DNA from 4 places in the Thalassospira permensis NBRC 106175 genome. Region 1 is predicted to be linked to each of the others. Evidence: riboswitches for the same ligand, from Rfam matches in the RefSeq annotation. Region 1 holds a riboswitch; each other region holds the start of a gene.
The links. A riboswitch is a leader RNA that binds a small molecule or an ion and turns the genes downstream of it on or off. The one in region 1 is predicted to bind cobalamin.
Positions count from the first base shown of each region.

Region 2: it holds a riboswitch for cobalamin, as region 1 does, so the genes downstream of both, cobU (bifunctional adenosylcobinamide kinase/adenosylcobinamide-phosphate guanylyltransferase) here and SMB34_RS00160 (methylmalonyl-CoA mutase family protein) in region 1, are expected to answer to the same signal.
Region 3: it holds a riboswitch for cobalamin, as region 1 does, so the genes downstream of both, SMB34_RS18905 (CbtB domain-containing protein) here and SMB34_RS00160 (methylmalonyl-CoA mutase family protein) in region 1, are expected to answer to the same signal.
Region 4: it holds a riboswitch for cobalamin, as region 1 does, so the genes downstream of both, SMB34_RS14460 (ABC transporter substrate-binding protein) here and SMB34_RS00160 (methylmalonyl-CoA mutase family protein) in region 1, are expected to answer to the same signal.

Region 1 is NZ_AUNC01000001.1:51,822-59,260, forward strand. Features, by position in the region: gene meaB (methylmalonyl Co-A mutase-associated GTPase MeaB) at 1-662, opposite strand, end outside; gene scpA (methylmalonyl-CoA mutase) at 679-2,835, opposite strand; gene SMB34_RS00160 (methylmalonyl-CoA mutase family protein) at 2,838-4,901, opposite strand; cobalamin riboswitch at 4,993-5,159, opposite strand; gene SMB34_RS00165 (response regulator) at 5,426-5,848, shown strand; gene phhA (phenylalanine 4-monooxygenase) at 5,976-6,866, opposite strand; gene SMB34_RS00175 (Lrp/AsnC family transcriptional regulator) at 7,009-7,439, shown strand, end outside.
Region 2 is NZ_AUNC01000012.1:254,728-262,166, reverse strand. Features, by position in the region: gene cobN (cobaltochelatase subunit CobN) at 1-689, opposite strand, end outside; gene cobW (cobalamin biosynthesis protein CobW) at 780-1,820, opposite strand; gene cobU (bifunctional adenosylcobinamide kinase/adenosylcobinamide-phosphate guanylyltransferase) at 1,853-2,392, opposite strand; cobalamin riboswitch at 2,453-2,646, opposite strand; gene SMB34_RS08395 (hypothetical protein) at 2,989-3,564, shown strand; gene SMB34_RS08390 (histidine phosphatase family protein) at 3,642-4,253, opposite strand; gene cobS (adenosylcobinamide-GDP ribazoletransferase) at 4,337-5,089, opposite strand; gene cobT (nicotinate-nucleotide--dimethylbenzimidazole phosphoribosyltransferase) at 5,327-6,358, shown strand; gene SMB34_RS08375 (EAL domain-containing protein) at 6,404-7,439, opposite strand, start outside.
Region 3 is NZ_AUNC01000067.1:70,483-77,921, forward strand. Features, by position in the region: gene SMB34_RS18895 (hypothetical protein) at 1-174, opposite strand, end outside; gene SMB34_RS18900 (ArsR/SmtB family transcription factor) at 308-772, shown strand; cobalamin riboswitch at 893-1,105, shown strand; gene SMB34_RS18905 (CbtB domain-containing protein) at 1,138-1,311, shown strand; gene SMB34_RS18910 (CbtA family protein) at 1,315-1,998, shown strand; gene SMB34_RS18915 (hypothetical protein) at 2,072-2,596, shown strand; gene SMB34_RS18920 (DUF1636 family protein) at 2,597-2,968, opposite strand; gene SMB34_RS18925 (heavy metal translocating P-type ATPase) at 3,168-5,591, shown strand; gene SMB34_RS18930 (transporter substrate-binding domain-containing protein) at 5,988-6,824, shown strand; gene SMB34_RS18935 (amino acid ABC transporter permease) at 6,851-7,439, shown strand, end outside.
Region 4 is NZ_AUNC01000030.1:9,226-16,664, reverse strand. Features, by position in the region: gene SMB34_RS21475 (Atu4866 domain-containing protein) at 1-103, opposite strand, end outside; gene SMB34_RS14470 (SDR family oxidoreductase) at 128-874, opposite strand; gene SMB34_RS14465 (AraC family transcriptional regulator) at 1,043-1,960, shown strand; cobalamin riboswitch at 2,016-2,211, shown strand; gene SMB34_RS14460 (ABC transporter substrate-binding protein) at 2,423-3,463, shown strand; gene SMB34_RS14455 (FecCD family ABC transporter permease) at 3,505-4,512, shown strand; gene SMB34_RS14450 (ABC transporter ATP-binding protein) at 4,509-5,291, shown strand; gene purD (phosphoribosylamine--glycine ligase) at 5,316-6,599, opposite strand; gene xseA (exodeoxyribonuclease VII large subunit) at 6,713-7,439, shown strand, end outside.

The sequences.
Region 1 (7,439 bases):
CCTTTCTTGATCCCCTGCAATTCGTCCCCGGCGCCGGGCAGCATCAGGACCAGAAAGAAATCGGTCATCTGGGCGACCATGGTTTCGCTTTGACCGGCCCCGACGGTTTCGACCAGAACCACGTCAAAACCGGCCGCCTCGCACAGCAAAATGGTTTCGCGGGTCATGCGATTGACCCCGCCGAGATAGCCGCTGCTGGGCGATGGGCGGATATAGGCGTTCGGATCGATGGAAAGTTCATTCATCCGGGTCTTGTCACCCAGGATCGATCCGCCAGATCGTGCACTTGTCGGATCAACCGCCAGCACGGCGACCTTTTTCCCCGCCTTGGTCAGGTTTTTGCCAAAGGCCTCGATAAAGGTGGATTTGCCGACACCGGGCACGCCGGTAATGCCGATGCGCTGTGATCCGCCGGTATGGGGCATCAGGCGCGAAAGAACGTCCTGCGCCTGATCAAAATGTCTGGCGTTGCGGCTTTCGACGAGTGTGATCGCGCGTGACAGAATGGTGCGGTCACCGGCCAGAATGCCGTCAACAATCTCGTCGGTTGAAAGAACCCGCCTGCGCACCGTTTTGCGGGGCTGGCCCTTGGGGCCGCCCGATAGGGTGCGCAGTGTTTCCGGTGCATTTTTGGGTGCACTCTTTGGCGCGGTTTCTGTCACGATCTTGCCTTCACAATCAGGCCGCTTCCTCGGACGTTGATTCCTTCAGCTTTTCTAACAGGTCACAGGCCGCTTCGGCAATCACGGTTCCCGGCGGGAAGATCGCCTCTGCCCCGGCTTCGTAAAGTTTGTCAAAGTCCTGCGGCGGGATAACACCACCCGCAACGATCATGATGTCTTCGCGGCCAAGCTTGTCCAACTCCGCACGAAGCTGCGGCACAAGTGTCAGGTGACCGGCAGCAAGAGAACTGGCACCGACGATATGCACATCGTTCTCGACCGCCTGCCGCGCGGCTTCTTCGGGTGTCTGGAACAGCGGGCCGATATCGACGTCAAAGCCAAGATCGGCAAAGGCGGTTGCGATGACTTTCTGGCCGCGGTCATGCCCGTCCTGCCCCATCTTGGCAATCAGGATGCGCGGGCGGCGGCCCTCAGATTGTTCGAACTCGTTTACCAGCCGGTCGACTTTGGCCAGTGCTTCGTTATCGGCACCGACTTCGGTTTTATAGACCCCCGAAATTGACCGGATCACCGCCTGATGACGGCCATAGACCTTTTCAAGCGCGTCGGAAATCTCGCCCACCGTGCATTTCGACCGGGCGGCCTGCACGGCAAGTTCAAGCAGATTGCCATTCCCCTGATCGGCGGCATTGGTAAGGGCGGTAAGGGCGGCTTCAACATCCGCATTGTTGCGTTCGGCGCGCAGACGTTCCAGCTTGGCGATCTGCTGACGGCGGACTTCGGCGTTATCGACCTGCAAAACATCGACCGGGCGATCATCGGTAGCACGGTATTTGTTCACGCCCACCAGTGTCTGACGGCCGCTATCGATGCGGGCCTGTGTGCGCGCAGCCGCTTCTTCGATGCGCATTTTCGGGATGCCGGCCTCAATCGCCTTGGCCATGCCGCCCTGTTCTTCGACCTCAAGGATATGGGCCCATGCCTTTTCCGCCAGATCACGGGTCAGCCGTTCGACATAATAGGACCCGCCCCACGGATCGATAACCTTGGTCGTACCGCTTTCCTGTTGCAGGAAAAGCTGCGTATTGCGGGCAATGCGCGCCGAAAAATCGGTCGGCAGGGCCAATGCCTCGTCAAGGGCGTTGGTATGAAGCGACTGGGTGTGGCCTTGGGTTGATGCCATCGCCTCAACGCATGTTCTGATGACGTTGTTAAACACATCCTGGGCTGTCAGTGACCAGCCCGATGTCTGGCTGTGCGTGCGCAATGAAAGCGATTTGGGGCTCTGCGGATCGAACTGTTTGATCAGCTTGGCCCAGATCATGCGGGCGGCGCGCATTTTGGCGATTTCCATAAAGAAATTCATGCCAATCGCCCAGAAGAACGACAGACGCGGCGCGAATTTATCAATCGGAAGACCAGCAGCCTGACCGGCACGGGCATATTCGATGCCATCGGCCAGGGTATAGGCCAGTTCAAGGTCCGCCGTAGCCCCGGCTTCCTGCATGTGATAGCCGGAAATCGAGATCGAATTGAATTTCGGCATGTTTTGCGAGGTAAAGGCAAAGATGTCCGAAATGATCCGCATCGAGGGTTTCGGCGGATAGATATAGGTATTGCGGACCATGAATTCCTTCAGAATGTCGTTCTGAATGGTGCCTGAAAGCTGTTCATGCTTAACACCCTGTTCTTCGGCAGCCGCGATATAAAGCGCCATCACCGGCAGGACCGCACCATTCATGGTCATGGAGACCGACATCTGATCGAGCGGAATACCATCAAAAAGGGTCCGCATGTCATAGATGCTGTCAATGGCCACACCGGCCATGCCGACATCGCCGGTGACACGCGGATGGTCGCTGTCATAGCCGCGATGGGTGGCAAGGTCGAAGGCAATCGACAGGCCCTTTTGCCCGGCGGCAAGGTTGCGGCGATAAAACGCGTTGGATTCTTCGGCGGTTGAAAAACCGGCATATTGCCGGATCGTCCAGGGTTGCTGGACATACATGGTCGGATAGGGGCCGCGCAGGAAGGGCGGCATGCCCGGCATGGTGTTGAGGTGATCAAGCCCCGCCAGATCATCCGCGCCAAAGACGGCCTTGACATCAATGCCTTCAGGCGTGGTCCAGGGCGCTGTATTGACCGGGCTGGTCGGGCCGGAAGTAGCACGATCAAACAGCGGCAGATTGGAAAAGTCCGGAATCCGGGTCATGGTTATTTTACCCCCAGATGTGAAAGGGCCGTCTCGCAGATCGCAAGAACATCCGCCCCGATAAATATGAAATCATCAATACCCGCCGCCTCGTAATCGGCCCTCGCATCGCCGGGATGCCCGGCAAGGTAAATGCGGGTGGCCCCGGCCTGTTTGAGGGTTTGGGCAATATCGGCGGCCATGTCGGCATATTGCGGGTCCGATCCGCAAATGACTGCGATTTTGGCACCACTTTCACCAAATGCCTTGGCGGCTTCGCTGGCATCGGCAAAGCCGTTATTGAGGATCGCCTCAATCCCGCCAGCTTCGAAGAAGTTTCGGGCAAACATGGCGCGCGCGGTATGTTTGGCAACCGGGCCCAGATTGGCCAGAAAGATTTGCGGAAGTTTGCCGGTTGATGCCTTGTGGGCATCGGCACGATCGCGCAGGGTTTCGAAACTTTCCGAAAGACGATGGGTTGGCAGCGGATCGATGGTTGTGCCCGCGGCCTTGCCATAAAGGGCTTCATACATCTGTGCGATGGTTGCACCGGATTTGGCCGCCGTGATCAGATTCTCAAGGCTGATGCCGATTGCATCCTTAAACCCGGTCTGGCGGGCTTTGGCTTCCTTGCGAATTGTCGTCAGGTCTGGCGCATCGCAGGTGACTTTGGCCTCTGTGATGTTGGGGAATTCCGACACGCCGGTCAGCGGATCGCGCCGGGTGGCAACGCGGCTTTCGCGGGTCTGCCAGATTTCGGAAATCTCTTTTTGCAGGGACCCGTCGGCAAGGGCCTTGATAATGCTGCCCTTGGCTTCAAGTGACTGGAACCGGCCCCAGGCATTGGATGCCAGTTCGCGGGTCAGGTTTTCGATGAACCATGAACCGCCCGCCGGGTCGATCACACGGTGAACGTTGCTTTCTTCCTGCAGGATCAGTTGGGTATTGCGCGCAATGCGGCGCGCAAAGCCATCGGGCAGGCCGATCAGATGATCATAGGGCAGGCAGATAACGCTATCAGCCCCGCCCAGACCGGCGCTCAAGCTGGTGACGGTGGTGCGCAGCATATTGACCCACGGATCAACCTTCGACAGCGCCATTTCGGCCGATACGGCATTGATCGTGATGGTGGCGTCATCCACACCCGATGCCGAAAGAACACGGCTCCACATCAGGCGAAGCGCACGAAGTTTGGCAATCCCGGCAAAGAAATCGGTGCCGACCGCAACATTGAACGCAATCGCACCCGCCGCCTGATCAATCACCATGCCGGTATCGGTCAGGGCGCGCAGATAGGTGACACCACCTGCCAGCAGGTAGGCAAGTTCCTGCCCATCGGTCGCACCGGCATTACAGAACGGCGCGCCATTGACCGTGATGGCGGTGGCATGCGGGAAACGGTCGATCAGATCGGCGGCAATATCGGCGGCCTGTTTGATCGCATCATCGGCGGAAACCGGAAGGCTGCCTGTTGCGGCCAATGTGCCAATCGGATCGATGTTAAAGGCCGGTGCGGCGTCGCTTGCAAAATCGTCATCCGCGTCGGCGCTGTTTTCCGCATCCTTTTCAAGGCGTGCGGCCAGAATGGCGGCGGCCGGGATGGCGGCGGCACCGGCATCGATCGCGACGGTGGCAAGGTTGGTATAGACATCGTCAAGTGTGGCTTCGAGATCGGCAAGGCAGTGAATGGCAATGCCGTCAATGCCAGCATCGCCCGATGTGACATCCGCGCCCGTGCGTGCGGCGGCATCCAGACGTAGCAGGACCGACGTTGCGCCGTTTTCCAGATCATCGAGAATCGCGGCATTGACCGATTTGGGATCGGGATGGGCATGAAGCTGGCGGATGTCCCAGCCGCTGGCGGCGTCCTTGGCATCGACGGCGGCACACAGGACCTGATGGATCAGGCGGGTTGCGTCGTCCTGATCGTCGTTGGTGTAAAGCGGCTGCATCGCGAAACCGTCAAGCATCCTTGTGACCAGTTTCCTGTCAAAGGATGCACCTTTAAGCCCGGCTTCCGCCAGTTGACGCCAGCTCGCATAATCTGCGGCTGGAAACTCTGAGGCCAGCTTTAACGGGTCTGTCATGCTCTCTCCCGGTCGCGGTCGGATCTTTTCGGATCTGGGCCGATTCTATTTTACAACGGATTCCCTCCGCCCGGTACACCCCGCCCGGTCCGGCAGAAACAGAGCCATCTTTCGGTATCTGGCTTGTGCACCGCCAAAACGGCGCATTTACAGTTGCGAGGGCAGCTTCGGCCTTGATCGCGGGTTTGCGCCGGATCGTACCGAATTCCCGAAAGAATGTTTCCATATCGCATCTGCGACATGGCGGTGTTTATAGCACCCGCCCATAATTACGTAAATAGGCATGGAAATACCTATTTAGGTCAATATTCCGACCATCCATCAGCGTTCCGTAACGTTATCGTCCTGAAAAATGGTTGTTTTCTGCCAAAGGCGGGATCAGTGGACGGATAATTATGGCGTGCCGCTGCCATTATACTTTGGCCGGATTGTGATGGTTTCTGGGAAAAAATGCGGGGTTTAACCAATTTGACATTTTCATCTGCCAGATTGGGGCTGTCCCAAATCTCGGAGTATTGCCATCCATGAATGCGCTCAGCGCCGTGCCGCCCCGACCGATACATGACGGTCTGGTTGCGTTTGCCGACGACAGCCCCAGCGCCAAAGCGGCCCTTGAAACCGTTTTGCGCCGTGCCGGGTATGACGTGGCAGGGTTTGACTGTGCCGACGATCTGATCGACCAGCTGGACGGTCTTTATCCGCGCGCGATTATTCTGGATCTTGAAATGCCCGGTATGAGCGGGTTTGAAGCCTTTTGCGAGATTCGCCGCCGCTTCCCGAACGCGGTCGAGGTGCCGGTTCTGTTCTTCTCGGCCCATTATGATGCCGATACGCGGGCCCAGGCCGATGCCCTTGGCGCGGCTGACTTTATCAGCAAAGATGCAAGCCCGATGGTGGTGATCGAGCAGCTTAACCGGGCGCTCGATAAATCCATGAGCCATTGCTGAGTTATTTTTGGCAATCGCCTGCATTTTTCATTTTTAGTGAATAATCAAAAAATCGGGTCTTTTGGCAAAAAAAATGCCGTTCGACCCGATTTTTCATATTGCTCATATCATAATAGCAAACGCCTTCTCAGGCGTGGCGAAGCTGTGCCGGGTCACCCGATGGCATGGCAATCGTGTGATCCTCGTCCCCGTGGACATGATAAAGTCGATCACAGGCAAGTGTGGTCGACGGATCGATGGTTGGACGCTGGGCGAGGCGGTCATAGATGGCCGCAAAATCGGTATCCATTGCATCGAAAAGCTGCTGATAGTCGGTCAGCACGAAATAGGTTTTCTGGAAATCGTCAATGGCATAGTCGGTTGCCATAACCCGTTCGAGGTCAAATGCCACCCGGTTGGGGGTTGGATCGGTGACGGAATAGATGGTTTCCGTTTGCGATGACAGCATGCCCGCCCCATAGGCGCGCAATCCGTGTTCGGTCATGATCAGGCCGAACTCTACCATGTACCAGTACATGCGGGCGAGTTTCTTGAGCCCGCCTTTGGCAATGGCTTCGGGGCCCTTGGCACCATAAGCCGCCAGATAATCGGCAAAGACCGGGTCATAAAGCATCGGCACATGACCAAAGAAGTCATGGAAGATGTCGGGTTCGACGAGATAGTCGATCTCCTCCGGCTTGCGCAGCCAGACGGTCACCGGGAAACGCCGGTTGGCGAGATGATCGAAAAACACATCATCGGGCACCAGCCCCGGCACCGCGACAAGGTGCCAGCCAGTGGCAGCATGGAGCTTCTCACTGACCCGACCGAAATGCGGAATGCCGTCGGCGGCATCAAGTTTTTCAAGATTGCGGATATAATCGGGGGCGGCATAGCCCGGCAGGATCGCCTTCTGACGGGCATAAAGTTTGCGCCAAAGGTCATGTTCGGCCTCAGAATAGGATGCCCAGTCCTGGGCCACGGTGTAGTCATCATTGATGTGGCTGTAATCGCCGCGCAGATTTTTGTTCTGGTCCATAGCGGTCCTCGTTTGCTCCCTGATGAGACTTTCTGCATGGACTATTTTACATCAATTCAAATGTCATTTTCGCGCGATATAGGGATCAAAATGCGTTATGGTTGATCAAATATGACCGTATAAACCATTTTGAGGGCGAAAAATGACCGATGTGCTGTTAAGCCCGACCGACATCAAAATCCTGCAAATCCTTCAGCGCGACGCATCGATCAGCAATGTGCAGCTGGCCGAAAAGGTCGGTATGTCGCCTTCGCCGTGCCTGCGCCGGGTCAAGCAGCTTGAGGCATCGGGCATCATTCGCCAGACGGTGGCGTTGCTGGACCGCAGGAAGGCCGGGCTTGGCGTGCTGGCAACCATTCAGGTCCGCCTGCAACGCCACACCGAAGAAGGGGCGGAGGATTTTGCCAAGGCGATGAACGACCTGCCGCAGATCATGTCCTGTTGGGCGATGACCGGGCGGCAGGATTTCCTTCTGGTGGCGCTGGCGCGCGATATTGAAAGCTTTGGGGATTTCGTGACGCACAAGCTGCTCTCGATGCCCAATGTGCGTGATGTGCAGTCAAGCCTTGTGCT
Region 2 (7,439 bases), on a different contig from region 1:
TCAACCAGCGCATCAATTACATCCAGATTACCAGCCTGAATTAATGCACGGTAGAAGATGATCGAGACAACAGTATGATTTTGTTTCCAATTCTGTTCAATTTCTTCGAGATTTGCGGTGATTTTCCCCGGCCAATAAAGGCCTGCCTTGACCAAGGGTGCCGCCGGCTTCCAGTCCCAACTGACAGACGGGTTCAACTTTTCATATATAAGACGCAGTAAATGTTCAGCATTTCCCGGACCACCTTCGATCAGGTAACGCCAGATTTGCTGATACGTTGCACCCTTTACCGTCGATAACGACAACAGTTCCGCATCGGGTTGATCGTCACCTGGCAACAGTACCAACGGCACGTCGTTGCGACGGGCCAGTTCGACCAGCTGTTCGATCCCGTATTCCCAATATCCCCGCCCGCCCAGAATGCGCACGATGATGAATTTGGCATCGGTCAGAACATCCTCGACATAAAGATCGACCGACATGTTGTGACCCAGCTGCAATAGACTTGCCAATCGCAGCGACGGTGTCGCGTCGCCAAATGCTGAATGCAATCGCGCCTGCGCCCCGGCCAGACAGGCAAGCTCGGACTCTGCTGCCGACAGGATAACGACATCGCCCGGGCTTTGCCCCAGATCGACGGCTTCGCTTCCATCGGTAACAAGCCCAGGCTGGGCGGCAAGCAGATGCATCGGAAATGTCCGTTTCTTTTATCGTGTGCTGGTTCAAGATCATCCGCCCGCACAACGTTGTCGACCGGATGATCTTACAATTTCAAAATGTCACGATGCCTTGATTGCCGCTTCGATGGCACCGCGATCCAAGCCATGCAGGCCGATCACCACCAGTTCCGACCGGCGCGTTTCGGTTTCGGCCCACGGCCGGTCGAAATAACGCTGGAATCTCTCACCAACGCCCTGAACAACCTGGCGCATCGGCTTGCCGGGAATATCAAGAAAACCCTTGATCCGCAGGACATCGAACTGACGCACGACATCAATCAGGCGTTTTTCAAGCACGGCCGCATCGTCAACCGCGTCAAGTGACACGACAAAGCTTTCAAAATCGTCGTGGTCATGTTCGTGACCATCGTCATGATGTGAGGGGCGGCTATCAAGATCGTCTTCGGCCGCCGCTCCAAGTCCCAGCAAAACAGCATTTTCGACCTTCGAATGCGCGGTCGCGATGATCTTGACCGATGGGCGTTTCAGCTCGGCCCGGATATCTGCCTCGACCTTGGCAATTTCAGCTTCTGTAAGCAGGTCGGTTTTGTTCAGAACCACCATATCGGCGCAATGAAGCTGCTCTTCAAACAGTTCCTCAAGCGGGCTTTCATGATCAAGATTATCATCCGCCTCGCGTTGGGCCTGAACCGCATGATGATCATGGGCAAACAGCCCGTCGCGCAATGCCGCCCCGTCCAGAACAGCCACCACACCATCTACCGTGACCCGTGAACGGATTTCCGGCCAGTTGAACGCCTTGACCAACGGTTTTGGCAGTGCCAACCCTGATGTTTCGATAACGATATGATCAGGCGGCGTGTCGCGATCAATCAGGCCCTTGATGGTCGGCAGGAAATCATCGGCCACCGTGCAACAGATGCACCCGTTTGCAAGTTCGACAACGTCGTCCTCGGCACATCCCGAAATGCCACAACCATTTATCACTTCGCGGTCCACGCCCAGATCACCAAATTCGTTAATGATCAGCGCAATCCGCTTACCCCCGGCATTTTCCAGCATATTGCGGATCATCGTGGTTTTGCCTGCACCAAGAAAACCGGTGATCACTGTTGCCGGAATTTTTCCAAGCTGTGCCATATTCAATTACCCTTAAATCTATGAATTCTGATCTATTTAACCGACATCGGAATGCCCGCAACCACAAGCGTCACCTGATCGGCAAGCTCGGCAATCCGTTGATGCAATCGTCCGGCATGATCGCGAAAGCTGCGCGCCATGGCATTTTCCGGCACAATCCCGAAACCGACCTCGTTCGAAACCAGAAGAACTGGGATATCCAGCTCCGGCAAAAGGTCGCAAAGCCGGTCAAACTCGGCCTCGATATCGCGATCTTCCAGCATCAGATTGGTCAGCCAAAGCGTCAGACAATCGACCAGTACCGGTTTGCTGCCGTCGCGATTGCAGGCAGACAGGACACCGAAAAGATCAAGCGGTTCCTCAATCGTTTGCCATATCTCGCCGCGCGATGATTTGTGAAGTTCGATGCGATTTGCCATTTCCTCGTCCCATGCCCGGCCGGTCGCGACATAAATACCGCCGCCTGCATGGTTGATCCGGTTTTCGGCAAACCGGCTTTTGCCCGATCTGGCACCGCCAAGGATCAGATGGATCCCGGCAAGCTGGCTGTTATCAGCCATATTCTGGGTCATAGCCGCTTTCCTTCGCTTTGACCTCCCACCGAGGCCGGATTGCGTTACCCCATATCCTTACGAACAGGGATACCGATGGCTGGTTTCCTGGCTGCGGGCATGAAAGCAATCCGCCTTCCCGGCATGTTGTCTGCAAATCAACATTACCGGTGGCTTGTGACATCACATCACCCGGATCACCCAACCCGTTACAGTTGCGGGGGCAGCACCGGCATCACACCGGTTTCCCATCACCAAACGGCAGCGCCGAACCTAGCAGCTTTGCTCCCACGACCAAAGCCCAAACTCCGACCTAGCCATAAGGTCAGTATTTGTAAGAATTGACTGCTTGTCGGCGGTTATTCTTTAGGAGAACATAATTTTGTCACGATGGATCAGAGCCGACAAAAGCCGCCCGCGTGACCGCCGGACATTACAAAACAAACAAAGTCCGGATGCCGAAACCGCAAAGGGTTTCGGAAAAACTTCTTGGGGTTAATTGGAAATTTGCTGATCAAATGGCAATTCATGAACAAATTCAACGAATTCGGAATCTGAAATCAACAACCTGGCAGACCGTATCACGCGAAGACATGTGGCGCGGGCTGCTGGATAGATTGAGCTATAATGATCAATCCTTTCCCGAATTCCTGCAACATCATGCTGTGAATGGTGAAATATCATTGGCGCGTCGTGATGTTCGAAACATTTATGCCAGCCGTCCGACCTGTGGTGTTGTCGCGACCATCATTTGGTCGCATGCGCGTGGCATCCGCGTAAATGCGCTTTCGCTTCTGGTCCGTGACCTGACGAAACTCGTGGAATTGTTCGAAAATGACGATTTCGACGAAGATCAAATGTCACTGCTTCTGGGCCAGCCTGGGATATCCATCCCGACCGCCAGCAAAATGCTTTCAGCCTGTGGTAAGAAATACAAAGGCAAACCCGCCGCCATCATCGACGACACGATCATTCAGGTTATCGAAGCACCGGAATTTGCATCCGACTTTACGGAAATCAACGAGCTTCGCGGCAAATCGCGCAGCCGGCCTATTCCTTACTACGAAGCCTATCTCGACGATATCGCGTCAATCTGTGGCAGATACGATGTCTCTGCCGATATGGTAGATCGCTTTTTGTCGGAATATGCGCTTGTCGATGCGCAGGAAACCGATCAACGGAAATCCGCCTGAAAACTGATACCCTGTGTGGCATGTCATTCAAGCCCCACAGGGTATCGGCAGATGGGTACTGCCCAGCCCCCCTTTAATCAGTAACGCAGATTAACACCGGCCACCCGCCAGCCCGGCTGATCGACGCCGGTTATATGTTCGATCCGTGTCACGCCAAGCGTATCGATATGAAATGATAAGGCCGCCTCAAGCGACAGACCAAGCGCATTGGCAAGGGCCGCGCGCACCGTCCCGCCGTGAATAACGGCCACAATATCGCGCCCGGCCCAATATCTTGTCAGCCGGTCAAATATTGGCCCAACCCGTTCGACAACGTCGCTGAAACTTTCACCATTCGGAGGATGCTGGCGCGCGAAATCGGCCCAGAAACGGGTGGTTTCCCCTTTGGGCAGATCATTCCAGTGTTTCTTTTCCCATGCGCCAAAATGCTGTTCGGCAAAGCCGGTTTCACGCGTCGGCAGGATGTTTTCATCCATCAGCTCAAGAAGTTTAAGCGCGGTATCAAGCGTGCGCGAAAGGTGGCTCGTAATCCAGACCGCGTCGTTTGGCAAATGGCGCGACAGGGCACGCAATGCCTTTTCATCGGTAAGATCAACCGGCACGTCGCTTCGGCCATAGACAAGCCGTTCCGGGTTGAGAACCGGCGCATGGCGAACAAGCCACCAACGGGTTGTCACTGCTTTGTCCATTCTTCCCCCAAGGAAAAATGCGGTCGAAAAATACGATCCGGGTTTGGGCTCGGTTTTGAACGGTTCTTTTCATGATCTTATCATCAGGCAATCTGAAGTATCGCGATAAATGCAATACCGACAAGCAGCTCGGAGATGATTTGAGTCATGCCCAGCACATCGCCAGTATGGCCGCCAATCTGATGTCGGGCGATCCATCCGACAACCGATGCCCCGACCATCATGGCAATCAGACACATGAACGCGGTCACCGCACCCGCAACAATCACCACCAGAACCAAGGCGATGGCAATACCCGCGCTCACCACTTTAATGTCGGGTCGCCCGGCACTTTTGCCAAGACCATCTTCACGCGCCGGATCAAACACATAGGTCACGATCGGCATCGCCGCACGCGATAGTGTCGCCATCACAATCAGGATGGCGGCCATGCTGCCACTTTCACCCGCAGCATCCAGAAGGGCGATGCGCATCGCTAGGCATAAAACAAGCGCAACAACACCATAAGTCCCGATCCGGCTGTCACGCATGATTTCAAGCTTGCGTTGACGGTCCAATCCACCGCCAAACCCGTCGGCACAATCGGCAATGCCATCCTCATGCATCGCCCCAGTCAACGCGATCAAGGTAAAAGTCGCGACAATGGCCGTAATCATGACATTGCCGGTCAGAATCTCGATGACGTAGGCCGGAATGATCGCAATCCCGGCCATGAACAACCCAACCAGCGGCCAGCACCAAACTGATCGTGCCATCGCATGCGCGCTGAAGTCACATGGAATGAAAACCGGTATCCGGCTTAGCAGGGCAAGAGCACGCCAAAAATCAGCAAGCATCCCCGTGGGGGGTGCTTCAGGCTGAGGTTCTGATTCAGATCTGGTTTCTGGCTTTTTGGCATCAACTTGATCATCATCAAGGTTTTGCAAATTCATTCCGGCTTGATTATGATCATTGTTCACGGGTGTGTTCCGATATTCGAACTGGCATTTCGCACGCAATCAGACTAATCATGGGCGCGACAGAAGCCAAGCAGAAGACGCTTTGCATCCTTGTCCGCCAGCCGGAGATTATCCATGTTCGATCCCAAGCATCCCCCCCAAAGTCTTGATGAAATCCGCACCCTGATGGCCCAATTGCCCGGTGTCGATGCAGAGGCACAGGCAGCCGTAAGTACGCGCGAGCCACAATTGACCAAGCCCGCAGGCGCGCTCGGCAGGATGGAAGATATCAGCCTTTGGCTGGCAGGTTGGCAAGGAAATTCACGACCGAACATGACACGCCCGCGTGTCACGGTCTTTGCCGGAAGCCACGGCGTCTGTGCACAGGGCGTGTCGGCATTCCCGGCCGAGGTCAACCAGCAGATGGTTGAAAACTTCATCAATGGCGGTGCGGCAATCAACCAGATCTGCAAAACGGTTGACGCGGAACTGCGCGTGATGGAAGTCGCCCTTGAAATCCCGACCAACGATTTCTCGCAAGAACCCGCCATGGATGACGAAGGCTGCGCCGAAGCAATGGCCTTTGGCATGAGCGCCATCGAAAAGGGGATTGACCTTTTTGTGCCCGGTGAAATGGGGATCGGCAATACTACCTCGGCCGCCGCCATTGCCTATGCCCTGTTTGGCGGTGAAGCCGCCGACTGGACCGGACGCGGCACCGGCATCGACGATGAAACGCTTAAACGCAAAACACGCGTGGTCGGGGATGCCATCATCCTGCACAAAAATCAGTTCCATGATGCATTCGACGTTCTGCGCTGTGTCGGCGGACGCGAAATTGCCGCGATGGCCGGCGCCATTCTGGCCGCACGTTACCAACGGGTACCGGTTCTTCTTGATGGATATGTTTCCTGTGCAGCCGCGGCAATCCTTGGCACTATTCGCAGCGATGCCCTTGACCATTGTCTGGTCGGGCATGTTTCGGCCGAACCGGGCCATAAACGACTGATCGAAAAGCTTGGAAAACAGGCGCTTCTCGATTTTGGCATGCGCCTTGGCGAAGGATCGGGTGCAGCCCTTGCCATTCCGCTATTGCGGGCATCGGCGGAATGCCACAACGGCATGGCAACCTTTGCCAAGGCAGGTGTCACAAGCCGCGACGCGTAATCGTTTTGATTTCGGAATTAAAAATATACCGGCCGTTTGCTGGCGTTATTTTTTGGTGCGCTCGCTCAGCAGATGCTCGACATGGCGACCCTGGAACATGGTGATATTGATCGAATGACCAAATTTGATCGCCCGCTCATCATCGCAGCGGCACATGATCACGCGCGTATCGCCTGATTGCGCCACAGCTTCGCGCATGGCGTTGCCGTGCTCTTCGTCCAGATTTTCCATTTCCGGATCCCAGATCATCTTGATCATATCAACGCCAAGCTTGTTGCGGTTGATATAGGGCAGCGAAAGATGGCTGATCCCGTCAATACAAATCCGGTAGCCACGATCGCGGCAGAAATCACGCGCAAAGAAGAATGCGCCAAGATCGGCAAAGATATCGATCTTTTGCAGTTCAAGCACGATGGTTCCGCGCTGACCTGCCTTGACGTTGCTGTCAAATGTCAGGAAATCCGGCGACAGCAGGGTCGAAACATTCAGATTGATACTGACCGAACCGGTCACCGATGCGTCATTGCTGCGTGTCAGCAACGACAACATGCGACGATCAAGAATTTCCGTCAGATGCTGAAACAGCCAGCGATTGGACAAAACATTGACATCGGGCAGCAGTGTTTGCTGTAAATCCTTGATCGAAATGAACAATTCGTGAAAAACCGGCGTCGGGTTCGCATCACCGACAACCGCACAAATCGCCTGCCTGCGCATCAGGTTCGAAAGATCAGCCCTGCGCAATGCCTCGTCAATACGCCCCAGTATTTTGGGTGTCAGCGGTGCACGATCATCTTCAAGCATCGGGCTGTCGTTGTGACGCTCGGCCGCCTTGCTGACCTGACGCGGACGGTTGGCGTTTGAGCGCACAAGCGTTTGTGCCAGATGCAGGAAATCCTTGTATTGCTGTGCGACATCGAAATAGTCGGTAAAGGTCGCAGGCGCGCCGCTTTCATCCTTGCCGTCACTGATCAGCGGATCATCATTGAAAAGGAATTTGAGCCGGAATATGACTGCATTGACCTCGTCAATCTCGGCCGCATCAAAGATGAAAATCAGATCCTGATTGGACAGCGTGAAA
Region 3 (7,439 bases), on a different contig from region 1:
TTCGGCCTTAAGCTTTTCCCACGCCTCATTCATCTCGTTATAGGTGCCGGTTACCTCTTTGGGCAGATTTCCGACCTGCATGTCGTTTTTCGCGCAGTAACCGGCAACATTCCGTTCCCAGCTGTCGTGGGACTGGCGCAGATTAAAAATGTCGAGTGCTGTTTGCTCTTGCATCGGTGTGTCTCCTTGTTCTGGTGGGCACTTTCGATGATGTGTCATACCTGTAACGTTCCCTGCGTGGCGGAGTTCCATGCACGCAAACATCAAGTCCCCTTGCCAAGCGATGCAGGGCGTGGAAAATAGGGGCATGTCACAAAGCAAAGCAAAATCACGTAAAGTCGAAGTCACACCGGCCCGCCCGGTCGTGGTCAGCGCCAATAATGATGGTGACGGTTGTCAGGAATGCGATACCGCCGCACGTCTTGGCCTTTCCACCGAACAGGGGGAAGCCGTAACGCGTGATGCGTCGCGCGCCACCGGTCATAACCTGTCGCTGCCCGATATCGAGGCGGCGGCAAAAATCTTTGCGCTTTTGGGGGATGCCGGGCGGTTGCAGCTTGTTCTGCGCTGCATGGAAAAACCGCAAACCGTTGGCGAACTGGCCGAGGCATCGGGCATGTCGCAGTCGCTTACCAGCCATCATCTGCGTCAGTTGCGCGATCAGCGCATTCTGGCCTCCGAGCGCAACGGGCGTCATATCTTCTATCAGATTGATGACGAACATATTTCCCGTGTTGTTCGAGATGTCTTTGCCCACGTCACACACGACTAAGCCACCCCCGCACTGATCTTTGCGGGCATTCCAGTCGCAGATCGACAATCGGGCGAATATGTTCGGCAAATGATCACCCGGCCTGCGTGGTTTTCACATTGCACTTGCGCAAAATTACCGTCATAAACGAATGGCTTGGTTTTTCCCGCTCTGCTCGGGGTTGGGAAACGAAGAGGGAATTTGGAAAGCCGTCTGTTTGACGGTCAAAGCCAAAGCCGCCCCCGCGACTGTATGCGACGAGTGCCCGCCATCATACCACTTGCGAAAGCAGGGAAGGTCGGCGACGCATGAAGACCCGCAAGCCAGGAGACCTGCCAGGCATGGACCCGAACCGACTGTCGGGTGTGACAGCAAAGGAGATTTCTATGACCACGCAGACCGCGGCATTTGCCGTTTCGAAAAAATCCGTTCTTCTGCCGATCCTTGCCTGTGCCGTTTTCGGCATGGCGATTGTCTTTGTGACCGGCCACGTTCAGGCGGACCTGCTTCATGACGCGGCACACGATGTGCGCCACGCGACCGGCTTTCCCTGCCACTAAGTCATGTTCACACGCATAGTAACCAGCGCGTTGTTCGCTGGTGCTGCAGCGGGGCTTATTGCGGCCCTGCTACAGCTGTATTTTGTGCAGCCCGTTTTGCTGCATGCGGAGCTGTATGAAACCGGTGCCCTTGTGCATTTCGGCGGTGACGCGGTTAGCGCGCATCAGGATGTCGGCGGGATTGATCCGCTGCGTGACGGGCTAAGCATCCTGTTCACCATGCTGGTCTATACCGGCTATGCACTGATCCTGATCGCGGCCATGGCCTTTGCCGAAAATCGTGGTCATGTGGTGACGGCGCGCAATGGCATCATCTGGGGCATTGCAGGGTTTGTCATCGTGCATTTCGCACCGGGCTTCACCTTGGCGCCAGAGGTGCCCGGTGTTGCTGCGGCCGATGTCTATGAACGGCAAATCTGGTGGTTTGCGACGGTGGCAACCGCGGCACTTGCGGTTTGGCTGATCGCCTTTGGCCGGAACTGGCTGGCGTGGGGGGCGGCGGTTGTTCTGCTTCTGGCGCCCCATGTTATCGGTGCGCCGGAACCCGATCAGTTCAGCGGTCCCGTGCCGACCGAACTCGGCGCGCTGTTTGCTGCGCGTGCCTTTGGTATCGGGGCGGTGGCCTGGGTGTTGACCGGGCTGTTTGCCGGGCATTTCTGGCGGCGTGAAGCCGACCGGGAAGCGTAAAACGCAATCACATTGATCAGGCGCGGTATATTCCGCGCCTGTTTTCTTTCATTGATTTGTCTGGATAAACGAAATGCCACGTTCACTTGCTCTTTTCGGGATCGGGCTTGTTTTTGGCGGCGGGATTGGCTTTCTGGTGGCGGCGGGCAATGGCATCACCCTTGATGGTCATGACCATTCCGATCCGCGCGCGCATGGGGAAAGTGCCCATGGTGATACGCATGACACGATGAATGTCAACGGTGCCCATGCCAGCCATGATGCCGTCATTTCACTGCCCGATGCCGTTGATGCGCCAAGGCTTGATGTTGCCATTGCGCCCGATCCGGTCAGTGGCTGGAACCTGCATCTCTTGGTGCAGAATTTCCGTTTTGCCCCCGAACATGCCAGCAGTCCCCATATCCCGGGCGAGGGACATGCTCATGTCTATGTTAACGGCACCAAGATCGCCCGCCTGTATGGCCCGTGGCTTCATATCGCAGACCTTCCAGCGGGCGATAATGAGGTTATCGTGACCCTTACGGCCAATGACCATAGCCAGCTTGCCGTTGGCGATAAGCCACTGCGTCAGGTCATGACTGTTTCGGTTGCGCCATAATCACAGGGCCGGGATACGGGCCTTAAGGCAAAATCGAAGACGTCCGCAGCCGCGTGCGTCTTCGATCCATCCATCCGGGGCGTTCAGATATTCCCGGCAGGTGGCAATGATATCGTCAATATCACGATGTGCCGATAATCCGGCAAAAAGATAACTTGCCCGCCCGGTTCCCTGAAGTGCAACCGATGTCGGGTCGCTGCATGATCCCATGCAGTCAACCTGCGTGATTTCAAACGTTTCGGGCAATTCCGCCTGATCAAGTGCCGTGCCTAACTGCCGCACAAAACCATCCGCATCGACAAAATCCATCTTTGGGTCCGGATCAGCATCAGGTGCTGGTTGGCAGGTTTTGCAAATGACAATACGGGGCATGCGGCGGTTGGCCTTGGTTCTTAAATCGGGTGGTCACTATGGCCGCAGTGCTGGCGTAATTCATCAACTTTTTCGGGGCGTCGGGCATTGTGTGTGATAACATTCAAATCATGGTTTGAATGTTCTTGACTCACTAATATATGAATTGTTATTTGAATGTGATGCATGAATATAAATTTGAATGTTGGCGAGGTCCAGAATGTTCGTCATCGTAAAATGGGATCAGTTCCCGGCCATTGGAAATTGTGAAAGCTGCAAGTCATCGCTGATTGCGTCGCTCAACATTGCTGTGCCTGGACAAAGCTTTGTTGCTGCCGCCGATGGCCTGCACGCGCAGTCCGAACTGAGTGGCGAGGACCAGGGCGCGGTTGATGATGTGCTGGCCCGTCATCGTGACGGCATTTCGCATCGTCATTGGGCCGTGTCGGGCATGGATTGCGGGTCCTGTGTGGCGAAAATTGAAACCGCGCTTTCCAAACGTGATGGCGTGCAATGTGTTGATGTATCAATGATGCGTGAAACGGTCACGCTGGGCCTTCGCAATGATAGTGCCGAAACGCGTTCCGATATCAGCACCATGCTGACCAAATTGGGTTATCCGGCAAAGGAAAAGGTAATTCCGGGGGCGGGGAAATCATCCGAAGCCGCTTGCTGCGCTGGCGGTTCCTGTGGTTCTGCCAATCCGGCTGCGACGGATAATGCCGCGTCGCAAGATACCGATGCCAATGACAAATCCCTGCTGCGCAAACTGGCCCCCTGGCCGGAAGCCGGGGACGAAATTGCATGGGCAGCGATCTGGCTGGTTCTGGGCGGGTTGGTCGGCTGGCTGGTTCCGGCCACCGATGCCTATGCCATGTCGGTTGCATCGATCATTGCGGCATTGCCGGTGATGAAATCGGCATTCCGTCTGGCAGTAAGCGGGGCGTTCTTTTCCATCGAACTGTTGATGAGTGTCGCGGTGCTTGGCGCGGTCGCGATTGGCGAAAGTCTTGAAGCCGGGATGGTTGTGCTGCTGTTTGCGATTGGCGAAAGCCTCGAGGGTGTCGCCGCAGGCCGTGCGCGCAGCGGTGTCAAATCGCTGATGAAACTGGCCCCGGAGACTGCGCGGCGGGTTTCACCATCTGGTGGTGGCTTTGATACGGTTGCACCCTCGGTGCTTGCGCTTGACGACATCGTTGAAGTCCGCCCCGGCGAACGCATCCCGGCGGATGGTATCCTGACTGTCGGCTCGGCTGAAATCGATAACAGCCACCTGACCGGGGAATCCGTTCCGGTTGCCTCTGAACCGGGGGGCGAGGTTTTTGCCGGTGCCATCGTCACAGATCGCCCGGTACGCCTGCGCGTGACCCGCGCTGCCGGGCAAACCATGCTGGATCGCGTGATCGATCTGGTCGAACAAAGCGAAAAGCACAAGGCACCGGTCGAGCGTTTCGTTGCCAAATTCGCCCGTATCTATACGCCAATCATCATGGCGCTTGCGGCCCTTACGGTCGTTGTTCCACCGGTTCTGTTCGGGCAAGGCTGGGAAGAATGGATCTATCGCGGGCTGGCCCTGCTTCTGATCGGCTGCCCCTGTGCCTTGGTGATCTCCACACCGGCGGCGGTGACATCGGCCCTTGCCCGTGCATCCAGGATCGGCCTGCTGGTTAAAGGCGGTGCAGCACTTGAGGCCATCGGGGCCGTACGCACCATGGCGTTTGATAAAACTGGCACGCTGACCGAAGGCAAGCCGAAGCTGACGGCAATGATGTCGGTGGGTGATATGGACGAGGACCGGTTGCTTGCCATTGCCGCCGCCCTTGAAACCGTGACCTCCCACCCGCTGGCAAAGGCGGTGGTCAATGCGGCGACGGAAAACAAACTTGATCTGCCGGAAATCACCGATGCGCGAACCATCGCCGGTGCCGGGGTCGAAGCCCGGATTGATGGCACGCTTTATCGTGTCGGGGCGGCCAAACGCCTTGATATCAAACCGGCTGCCGAAGTTGCCGACTGGCTAGCCGCACAGGAAGACGCCGGTAGCACGGCCGTTGTCGTCCTACGTGATGGCGATGTCATTGGCGCGCTTGCGTTGCGCGATATCGCACGCGCCGATGCAAAGGATGCACTTGGCAAACTGAACGCCTTGGGCATCAGCCCGCTGATGCTGACCGGCGATGCCGAACGTGTCGCCAAACGTATGGCTGGTGAACTTGGCATTGATTACCGGGCGCAGCTTCTGCCCGAAGACAAGCTGAACGTGCTGGCCGAATTGCGCAATGATCCGGCGCGAAAGGGGCCGATTGCCATGGTGGGTGACGGCATCAATGATGCCCCGGCGCTGAAATCGGCCGATGTTGGCATCGCAATTGGCGGGGGTACGGATATTGCGCTTGAGGCCGCCGATGCGGTGGCGGTCAAGGACCGGCTTTCGGATGTTGTCAATCTGGTGAAGCTGTCCCGCAGTACACGTCGCGTGATCCGCGAAAATATCGCGCTGGCGCTGGGGCTCAAGGCTGTCTTTCTGGTCACAAGCATCACTGGCCTGACCGGGCTGTGGCTTGCGGTGATGGCCGATACCGGCGCAACTGTTCTGGTGACGCTTAACAGTCTGCGGTTGCTGATTGCGCTACGCAACCGCTGATCCTCATCTCGGGGAAACTGCATCATAAACCTATAGAATATCGGCCACTATTGCATCTCGTGATAGTGGCCGATTTCTTTTTGCTACCTTCCGCGCGGCGACTCCCGATCTGCCCTGTGTGCGAGACCTTCATTTTGCGCAGAAATATGCGGAAAACGTCCTGTTTTTACAGGACGTGCAGGTCATGGCATCCACGAAAATCCGCTGACCGGAGGGGCCGGGCAACAAAATCACTACACTTCAAAAACCAAGGGAAGCTGCGGGTTTCGCAAAAGCGAATTGACATGGCTAGATTTTGGTTTCAAGTTAAATCCGTAACAACGATATTAATTCCGTTATAGCGGAAAACCGGGACTCATCAAAAACGGTTGGCTCTTTTCATCAGCGGAGACAAACATGACCTTCTTAAAGACAATCGCAGTCGCGGCTCTTATGACCGCAACTGCCGGATCGGCCATTGCACAGGAAGCCAGCAAGCTCCAGCAGGTCCTTGACCGCGGTTACCTGATTTTGGGAACCGGCTCGACCAACCCGCCATGGCACTTCATTGACTCGGATAACAAGCTCAAGGGCTTTGACGTTGATATGGGCCGCCTTGTTGCCAAGGCCCTGTTTGGTGATCCCGACAAGATTGAATATGTCCAGCAGTCCGGCGATGCCCGCATTCCGAATCTTGTGACCGACAAGGTCGATCTGGCCTGCCAGTTCATGACGGTGACCGCCGAACGCGCCCAGCAGATCGAATTCACGATCCCCTATTACCGTGAAGGCGTTGGTCTGTTGCAGATGGAAGGTGGCGACTACGCCGATTACGAGGCGCTCAAAGCTGCCGGATCGGATGTTACCGTTGCCGTTCTTCAGAACGTCTACGCCGAAGAAATGGTTCACGCCGCCCTGCCAGAGGCAGAAGTTGACCAGTATGACAGTGTGGATCTGATGTATCAGGCACTTAATTCCGGGCGTGCCGATGCCGCCGCAACCGATCAGTCGGCACTGCGCTGGTTCATGGTCAAAAACCCGGGCCGTTATCATGACGCCGGATATGGCTGGAACCCGCAAAGCTATTCCTGTGGTGTGAAGCCGGGCGATCAGCGTTGGCTGAACTTTGTAAACACGGTTCTGCACGAAGGCATGACCGGTGTTGAATTCCCGTTCTACGCCGACAGTTTCAAAACCTGGTTTGGTACCGAACTGTCGGTGCCGCAGATCGGCTTCCCCGTCGAATACAAATAACCCAGCAGCATCCGGGAAGAACCGCTTTGAACTACGATTTCAATTTCAGCGTCATCTGGCGCAATTGGGAACTGCTGGCGCAGGGGCTTGGCCTTGGCTTGTTCCTTGCCCTTGTTTCGATTGCAATCGGTTGCGGGATCGGACTTCTGGCGGCTTTCGGGATGCTGTCCCGTCATCGGGTTTTGCGCTGGATCGCAGTGGCTTATGTCTCTGCGATCCGCAATACCCCGATCCTTGTCCTGATCCTGTTTTGCTATTTCGCATTGCCCCAGCTTGGCATTGCGCTTGATAAAATACCGTCCTTCATTTTCACGCTGTCGATTTATGCCGGTGCCTATCTGGCCGAAGTTTTCCGTTCGGGCCTTGTGGCATTGCCAAAGGGCCTGCGCGAAGCCGGGCTTGCCATCGGTCTGACGGAACTGAAAATCAAAATCCACATCATCATTCCGGTGATGTTGCGCAATGTGTTGCCGTCGCTATCGAACAACTTCATTTCGCTGTTCAAGGACACGTCGCTCGCGGCCGCCATCGCGGTGCCCGAACTGACGTTTTATGCGCGCAAGATCAATGTCGAAAGTTTCCGCGTGATTGAAACATGGATGGTTGCGTCACTGA
Region 4 (7,439 bases), on a different contig from region 1:
TCGATGTGGTTCCGGACATGACGGTTTCCTCCTGTGCGGTGGCGGTGCTGGAAAACAGCATCAGAAGACTGGCGATAGAAGACGCAAACATATGACGTGCCATGCGGGCCTCCTTGGGCGTTACGGGTCAATATGCCGATGCGGTCGGGCGCACGATGATCTCGTTGACATCGACGCTTTCGGGCTGGGCGATTGCGTAAAGCACCGACCATGCAATGGAAATCGGGCTGAGTGCGGTTTTGCGCAGTTCACCAAGAAACCCTTTGGCATTGTCATCGGTAATGTCGTTGCCAAGTTCTGTTTCGGTAACGCCCGGCGAAATGGTGGTGACGCGGATATCGCGGCTTTCCTGACGCAGGCCATCGGAAATCGCCCAGACGGCATATTTCGTGGCGCAGTAAACGGCGGCAGTCGGCGATACCAGATGTGCGCCAATGGATGCGGTATTGATGATGTGGCCGCTACCCTGTTCCTTGAACAATGGCAGACCGGCGGCAATGCCATTCAGGACGCCGCGAATATTGACGTCGATCATCTTGTTCCACTCGTCAATTTTCAGTTCGGCAAGCGGCGACAGGGGCATGACACCGGCATTGTTGAAGATCACATCAACGCGGCCATAGGTGTTTTTGGCGAAATAGATCAGTGCTTCGACGTCGTCGGCATCGGTGACATCAACCGCGCGACATGTGGCGGTGCCGCCTTCGGCCTCGATTTCGGCGACGATGGAATGAAGCTTTGCCGTGCGTCGGGCCGCAAGAACGACCTTTGCACCGTTTTCGGCCAGAAGTTTTGCCGTGGCCTCGCCAATTCCGCTGCTGGCACCGGTAATGACGACAACCTTGTTTTCAACATTGTTGGACATAAGCGACATGACATCCTCCTTGTCTGGATCATGGCGCTTACTGTGATTGCAAATGGTGGCCTGATGAATACACAGAACTCTTGATCAATTGCCTGATTCTCCAGGCAGGGTGAAAACCGCTTTTCAGGATGGTTCTGGTTGCTATAGTTCATATTAGAGAAACAAAGGAGTTTGGTGATGCCTGTGTTTGAAGAGATGTCTGAACTGATTGACAGATACTGCGAAGGCGAAGGTGTTGCCGAGACGCCGGTAAAGGCGGTGCATCTGTATCGTGCGACCGGGCCGTCGATGAAAGTTCCGACAATCTACAAGCCATGCCTTTGCATTATCGCGTCAGGTGCCAAAGAGGTCACTCTGGGCGAGGCGGTTTTCAGTTATGCGCCCGGAAAGTATCTGGTGGCGTCGGTCGACCTGCCGATTGTCGGCTGTGTGACAAATGCCAGTGCAGCACTTCCGTATCGCAGTTTGTCGATTGAACTGGATGGTCAGATGTTGGGCGATCTTGTCACCCAGATTGATCTTCAGGTCGGCTCGGCATCCGAAAGCGATTGCGGTCTTCATGTCGATAACGCCAGCGATACCTTGCTGGATGCCGTGATGCGCCTGTTGCGCCTGTGCGATGAGAAAGACGATATTTCCGTGATGGCGCCGATGCTTCTGCGCGAGGTGCATTATCGCCTTCTGCGCGGCCTTCAGGGGGGCCGTATTGCGCAAATCGGCATGGGCGGCAGCAACATGCAACGCATTTCCAAGATCATCCGCCTTATGAAGGACGATTTTGCCGCACCGCTTCGGGTCGATGATCTGGCGGCACAGGCGAATATGAGTCCGTCTTCCTTCCATCATCATTTCAAGCAGGTAACCTCCATGAGCCCGCTTCAGTATCAGAAACGCCTTCGCCTGACGATGGCGCGCCAGATGATGCTGACCGAAATGAAGGATGCGGCAACCGCGGCCTATGAAGTCGGATATGAAAGCGCATCACAGTTCAGCCGTGAATATGCCCGCATGTTTGGCGCGCCACCGATGCGCGATGTCTCGGCGATCCTTGGGCGGCTGGGCGGCGATGGCACGGCGGCGGCGAACGCCTATTGAAAATTGTAATCATTGCGATTTATTCGCAATTGGCTTGACCGGCCTTCGTGACTATGTGACACCGATAGATGTCAGTATCCGATAAGGATAAAGGGAATTCGAAGCCGTCCGTGAAGACGGTTAACCGAAGCTGCCCCCGCAACTGTAGGCGGTGAGTGTTTCCTTCTGAAAGCCACTGGGATATTTCCCGGGAAGGCAGGAAAACACAACGACCCGCGAGCCAGGAGACCTGCTGACATGAATACGACGGACCGGGCGGGGTGCCCCGGAGGATGTCGGTATATGTCACCGTTCCGGGCGGGCTGAAAGCCATTGGACCGCCCTTGGATCCCGGCATTTCCCGCCATTTTTCAGCACTTTAGCCAGTCCCTTGACCATAGCAACTTTGATGTTATGTTATAACATAACGTTTATTGGTTTGGTATGTCCGGTCGGGAAATGAAATTCCCGATCAGCATATCCATGAAAGGACGCAAAGTGATTGAACTGAACAAAAAGGTTTTTGCAGTCGGGGTGTTTGCTGCAGGACTGGCTTCTTTCGCACAATACGCATCTGCCACGGAATATCCGCTTACATTGGAAAATTGTGGTCGAACCCTGACCTTTGATCAGGCTCCGAACCGTGTCGTATCGCTTGGCCAAAGCAGCACGGAACTGCTTTATCTTCTGGGACTGGCGGACAGGGTGGTCGGAACGGCCGTATGGCTTGGTCCGGTGCAGGAACAGTTTCGCGACGTCAACGCCACCATTCCGCGTCTGGCAGACAACGATCCCAGCTTTGAAAGTGTGGTCGGCCAGAAACCCGATTTGGTCACAACCCAGTTCCAATGGCATATCGGCCCGAATGGCAAGGTCGGAACGATTGACCAGTTTGCTGAACTTTCAATCCCGGTCTATACCGCACCAGCCGATTGCGTCGGTAAGGACAACACCACGGGCGGTGACGGAACGCGGATTGATGCCTTTTCGATGGATCAGATCTATCAGGGGATAGCCGACCTTTCGAAAATCTTCGATGTCGAGGAACGCGGCGCAGATCTGATTGCCGATTTCAAAGCCCGCGAACAGGCTGCGCGCGAAAAAGTGGCCGCCGTGAATGGCAAGGGAATTTCGGCACTGTTCTGGTTCTCCAGTGCTGAAATCGATGTTGATCCGTTTGTTGCCGGGCAGAAAGGCGCACCGGCCTATGTCATGTCGATCCTTGGTGTGGAGAATGTCATCGACAGTAACGATGAATGGCCCACAGTCGGGTGGGAAACCATCGCACGAACCAATCCCGATATCATTGTGATTGGCAAAATGGATCGTCGTCGTTTTCCGGCCGATGACTGGGAACTGAAAATGCAGTTCCTGAAATCCGATCCGGTAACCCGTCAGATGAATGCGGTCAAAAGCGGAAATATCGTCGTCATGGATGCCCAGTCGATGAACCCGACCATGCGGACAATCGACGGCATTGAAACCCTGGCCAAGGCAATCGAGGCGTTCGAGGCAACCCAGTGATCGGGCCAATGATCGGGAATATCATTTCCAGCCCCGTTTTCATGAAACGCATCAGCGTGGCATTTGCCGCGCTGATGTTGCTGGCAGCGGTTCTGGCGGTTGCCGCATCGGTGGGCGAAACAGCGATCCCGGTGGGCACGGTGATCAATACGATTGCCAATCATTTGTGGGATGCCGGGTATCCGGTGGATGCGATTGATGCCGGTATTATCTGGAACTACCGACTTAGCCGCGCGATTGTTGCTGCAAGTTGCGGGGCGGCACTTGCTGTTTCCGGTGCGGTCTTGCAGGCGCTTTTGCGTAACAGTCTTGCCGATCCTTACTTGCTGGGCATTTCAGCCGGTGCCTCGACCGGTGCGGTCAGCATCGTGATCCTAGGTCTTGGGGCCGGGATGCTTTCCCTGTCGCTTGGCGCATTTATCGGCGCGGTGGCGGCATTCGCCTTTGTGACCCTTCTGGCGTTACAGGCCGGGCGCGGCACGGGGGCGATCATTCTGGCAGGTATTGCCGGATCGCAGATGTTCAATGCCCTGACATCCTTCATTGTCACCAAATCGGCCAGTGCCGAACAGGCGCGTGGCATCATGTTCTGGCTTCTGGGCAATCTTAGCGGCGTGCGCTGGCCCGATGTGTGGCTGGCTTTACCCGTGGCTCTTGTCGGGCTTGTCGTGTGTCTTTGGCATGCACGCGCACTTGATGCCTTTACGTTTGGTCGTGAATCCGCCGCATCGCTTGGTGTGCCGGTCAGGCGGGTTTATGCGATCCTGATTGCCGCAGCCGCGATGATGACCGCGGTAATGGTCAGTATCGTTGGTTCCATCGGTTTTGTCGGGCTCGTGATCCCGCATGCCGCGCGCTTTTTTGTCGGAACGCGTCATGGGCTGCTATTACCGCTATCGGCATTGATTGGCGCACTGTTTCTGGTCTGTGCCGATGTCATCTCACGCGTGATCGTTCCGGGGCAGGTTTTGCCAATCGGGGTGATTACCGCCCTTGTCGGGGCCCCGGCCTTTGCCCTGATCCTGTGTCACGGAAGGATTTTGCGATGAGTTTGGAACTGCGCGATATCGTCTGGTCTGCCGGTTTTCGCAAGATCATCAAAAATGTCTCCCTCCGGGTGGAACCGGGCGAGTTTCTGGGCCTGATCGGGCCGAATGGATCGGGCAAAACCAGTTTGATGTCGGTTTTGGCCGGTATTCGTCCACCTGATCAGGGGCGTGCGATGCTGGCAGGGCAGGACATGAAAAAGCATGGTCGTCGCAAACTGGCCCGGCAGATCGGCTTTGTCGAACAGCAGGCCGACACCACGGACCGCCTGACCGCGCGCGAGGCGGTGGCACTGGGACGCACACCTTATCTCAGCATGCTGTCGCCTTGGTCGGAACGCGATGATGCGATTGTGGAACGTGCGCTCGGCGATGTTGATATGACCCATCTGGCCGACCGGTTCTGGCATACGCTTTCGGGCGGTGAAAAGCAGCGGGTTCATATCGCGCGTGCGCTGGCGCAGGAACCAAAATTCCTTCTGCTGGATGAACCGACAAACCATCTGGATATCCGTCATCAGCTTGGATTGCTGGAACTGGTGCGTGAATTACCGGTGACCGTGGTGGCGGCCTTGCACGATCTGAACCATGCCGCGATGTATTGCGACCGGATTGCCATGATGCGTGACGGGGAACTGGTGGGGATCGGCAGTCCTGCCGATATTCTGACGACCCAAAATCTGCGCGATGTGTTCGGTGTGGATGCCACCATCGAACATGGCCCTAACGGGCAATGCGCGGTGCGCTATCACGCAGGCATGAAAAAAGACCGGGCTGCATGACCCGGTCTTTTCCAATTCAAAGGCTTACTTCTGTTCGCGGGCAATCGCGCGCCAGCCGATATCACGACGGCAAAAACCACCCGGCCAGTCAATGGCATCAACCGCTTCATAGGCGCGTTTCTGTGCCTCGGTCACCGACGTGCCGCGCGCGGTGACGCCAAGAACACGACCGCCCGTCGCGGTCAGTTTGTCACCATCCATTTTCGTGCCCGCATGCAGGACCTTGACCTTGTCCATCGCATCGGCATCGGCCACGTTTTTGATCTCGGTGCCTTTGTCGTAGCTGCCCGGATACCCCTTGGCGGCCATGACAACGACCATGGCGGTTTCGTCATGCCATTCGGGTTTGACGGTATCGAGTTTTCCGGTTGCCGCCCCATCAAGGATATCAAGCACATCCGATTTCAGACGCGTCATCAGAACCTGGCATTCCGGATCGCCAAAACGGATGTTGTATTCGATCAGTTTCGGATTGCCCGCATCGTCAATCATCAGACCGGCAAACAGGACGCCCTTGAACGGATGGCCTTCGGCGGCCATGCCCTTAACGGTCGGAACAATGATCTGTTCCATGACCTTGTCCTCAACCGACTGCGTAAAGACCGGGGCGGGGGAATAGGCACCCATACCACCGGTATTCGGGCCGGTATCGCCCTCGCCGACGGCCTTGTGATCCTGTGCGGCAATTAGCGGAATGACGTTTTCCCCGTCACAAACCGCAAAGAAAGATGCTTCTTCGCCGGTCATGAATTCCTCGATCACCAGCTCCGCACCGGCATCGCCGAATTTGCCACCGACCATGCATTCGTCAATCGCCGCAAGGGCTTCGTCGATTGTCTGGCAGATCGTCACACCCTTGCCCGCGGCAAGGCCGTCGGTTTTGACAACAATCGGGGCACCGTGCTTTTCAACAAAGGCCCGCGCATCGTCGGGCGTGGTGAAACGGCCATAGGCCGCGGACGGGACGCCAAACTTTGCCACCATGTCCTTCATGAAACCCTTGGAGCCTTCAAGCTGTGCGGCAGCCTTCGAACAGCCAAACGATTTGATGCCAGCCGCATCCAGCGCATCGACAAGGCCCGCGACCAGCGGGGCCTCGGGGCCAACCACCACCAGATCGACCGCATTGTCGGTGGCAAATTTCACAAGCCCGTCAATGTCGCTATCTGAAATGGCGATACATTCTGCTGAATCGGCAATCCCGGCATTGCCCGGCGCACACCAAAGCTTGGTCAGTCGCGGGCTTTTGGCAATTGCCCAGCACAATGCATGTTCACGTCCGCCACCGCCAACGACCAGAACCTTCATGATTTTAACCTCGATTACGTGTCCGACTGCTTGATGGTCCAGACGGGATGAACTAGGCTTGCACCCCATCCCGCTTGAAAATTTATGCGGGCTTTTAGCATAAAGTGCCCTTGATGACGCAAGATTTGTTCGACCCGTTCGCCCCCATGCCCGAAGAACCCGCGAAACCGGGAAATCTCCCCGAATTTTCGGTCTCCGATCTTTCCAACGCGCTTAAACGCACGGTCGAGGATGCGTTTTCGTTTGTGCGTGTGCGCGGCGAGATTTCCGGCTTCAAGCGCGCAAGCAGCGGTCACATGTATCTGGCACTCAAAGACGATCAGGCGGTGCTGGATGGTGTTTGCTGGCGCGGGCAGGCATCCAAACTTGGCATCGCACCCGAAGACGGCATGGAAGTCATTGTAACCGGCCGATTGACGACTTTCCCCGGGCGATCAAAATACCAGATTGTCATCGAAACGATGGAAGTCGCGGGCGAAGGCGCGCTTCTGAAACTTCTGGAAGAACGCAAAAAGAAACTTGCTGCCGAAGGACTGTTTGATGCGGATCGCAAAAAGCCGATCCCGTTCCTGCCCGATGTCATCGGGATTGTAACATCCCCGACCGGGGCGGTGATCCGCGATATCATGCATCGTTTGCGTGAACGTTTCCCGCGCCGGGTTCTGTTATGGCCCGTATTGGTACAGGGAACCGGTGCCGCCGAACAGGTCGCGCAGGCCGTGCGCGGTTTTAACGATCTTTTGCCCTATGGCAATATTCCGCGCCCCGATGTCCTGATTGTTGCGCGCGGTGGCGGATCGCTTGAAGACCTTTGGGCATTTAACGAGGAAATCATTGCCC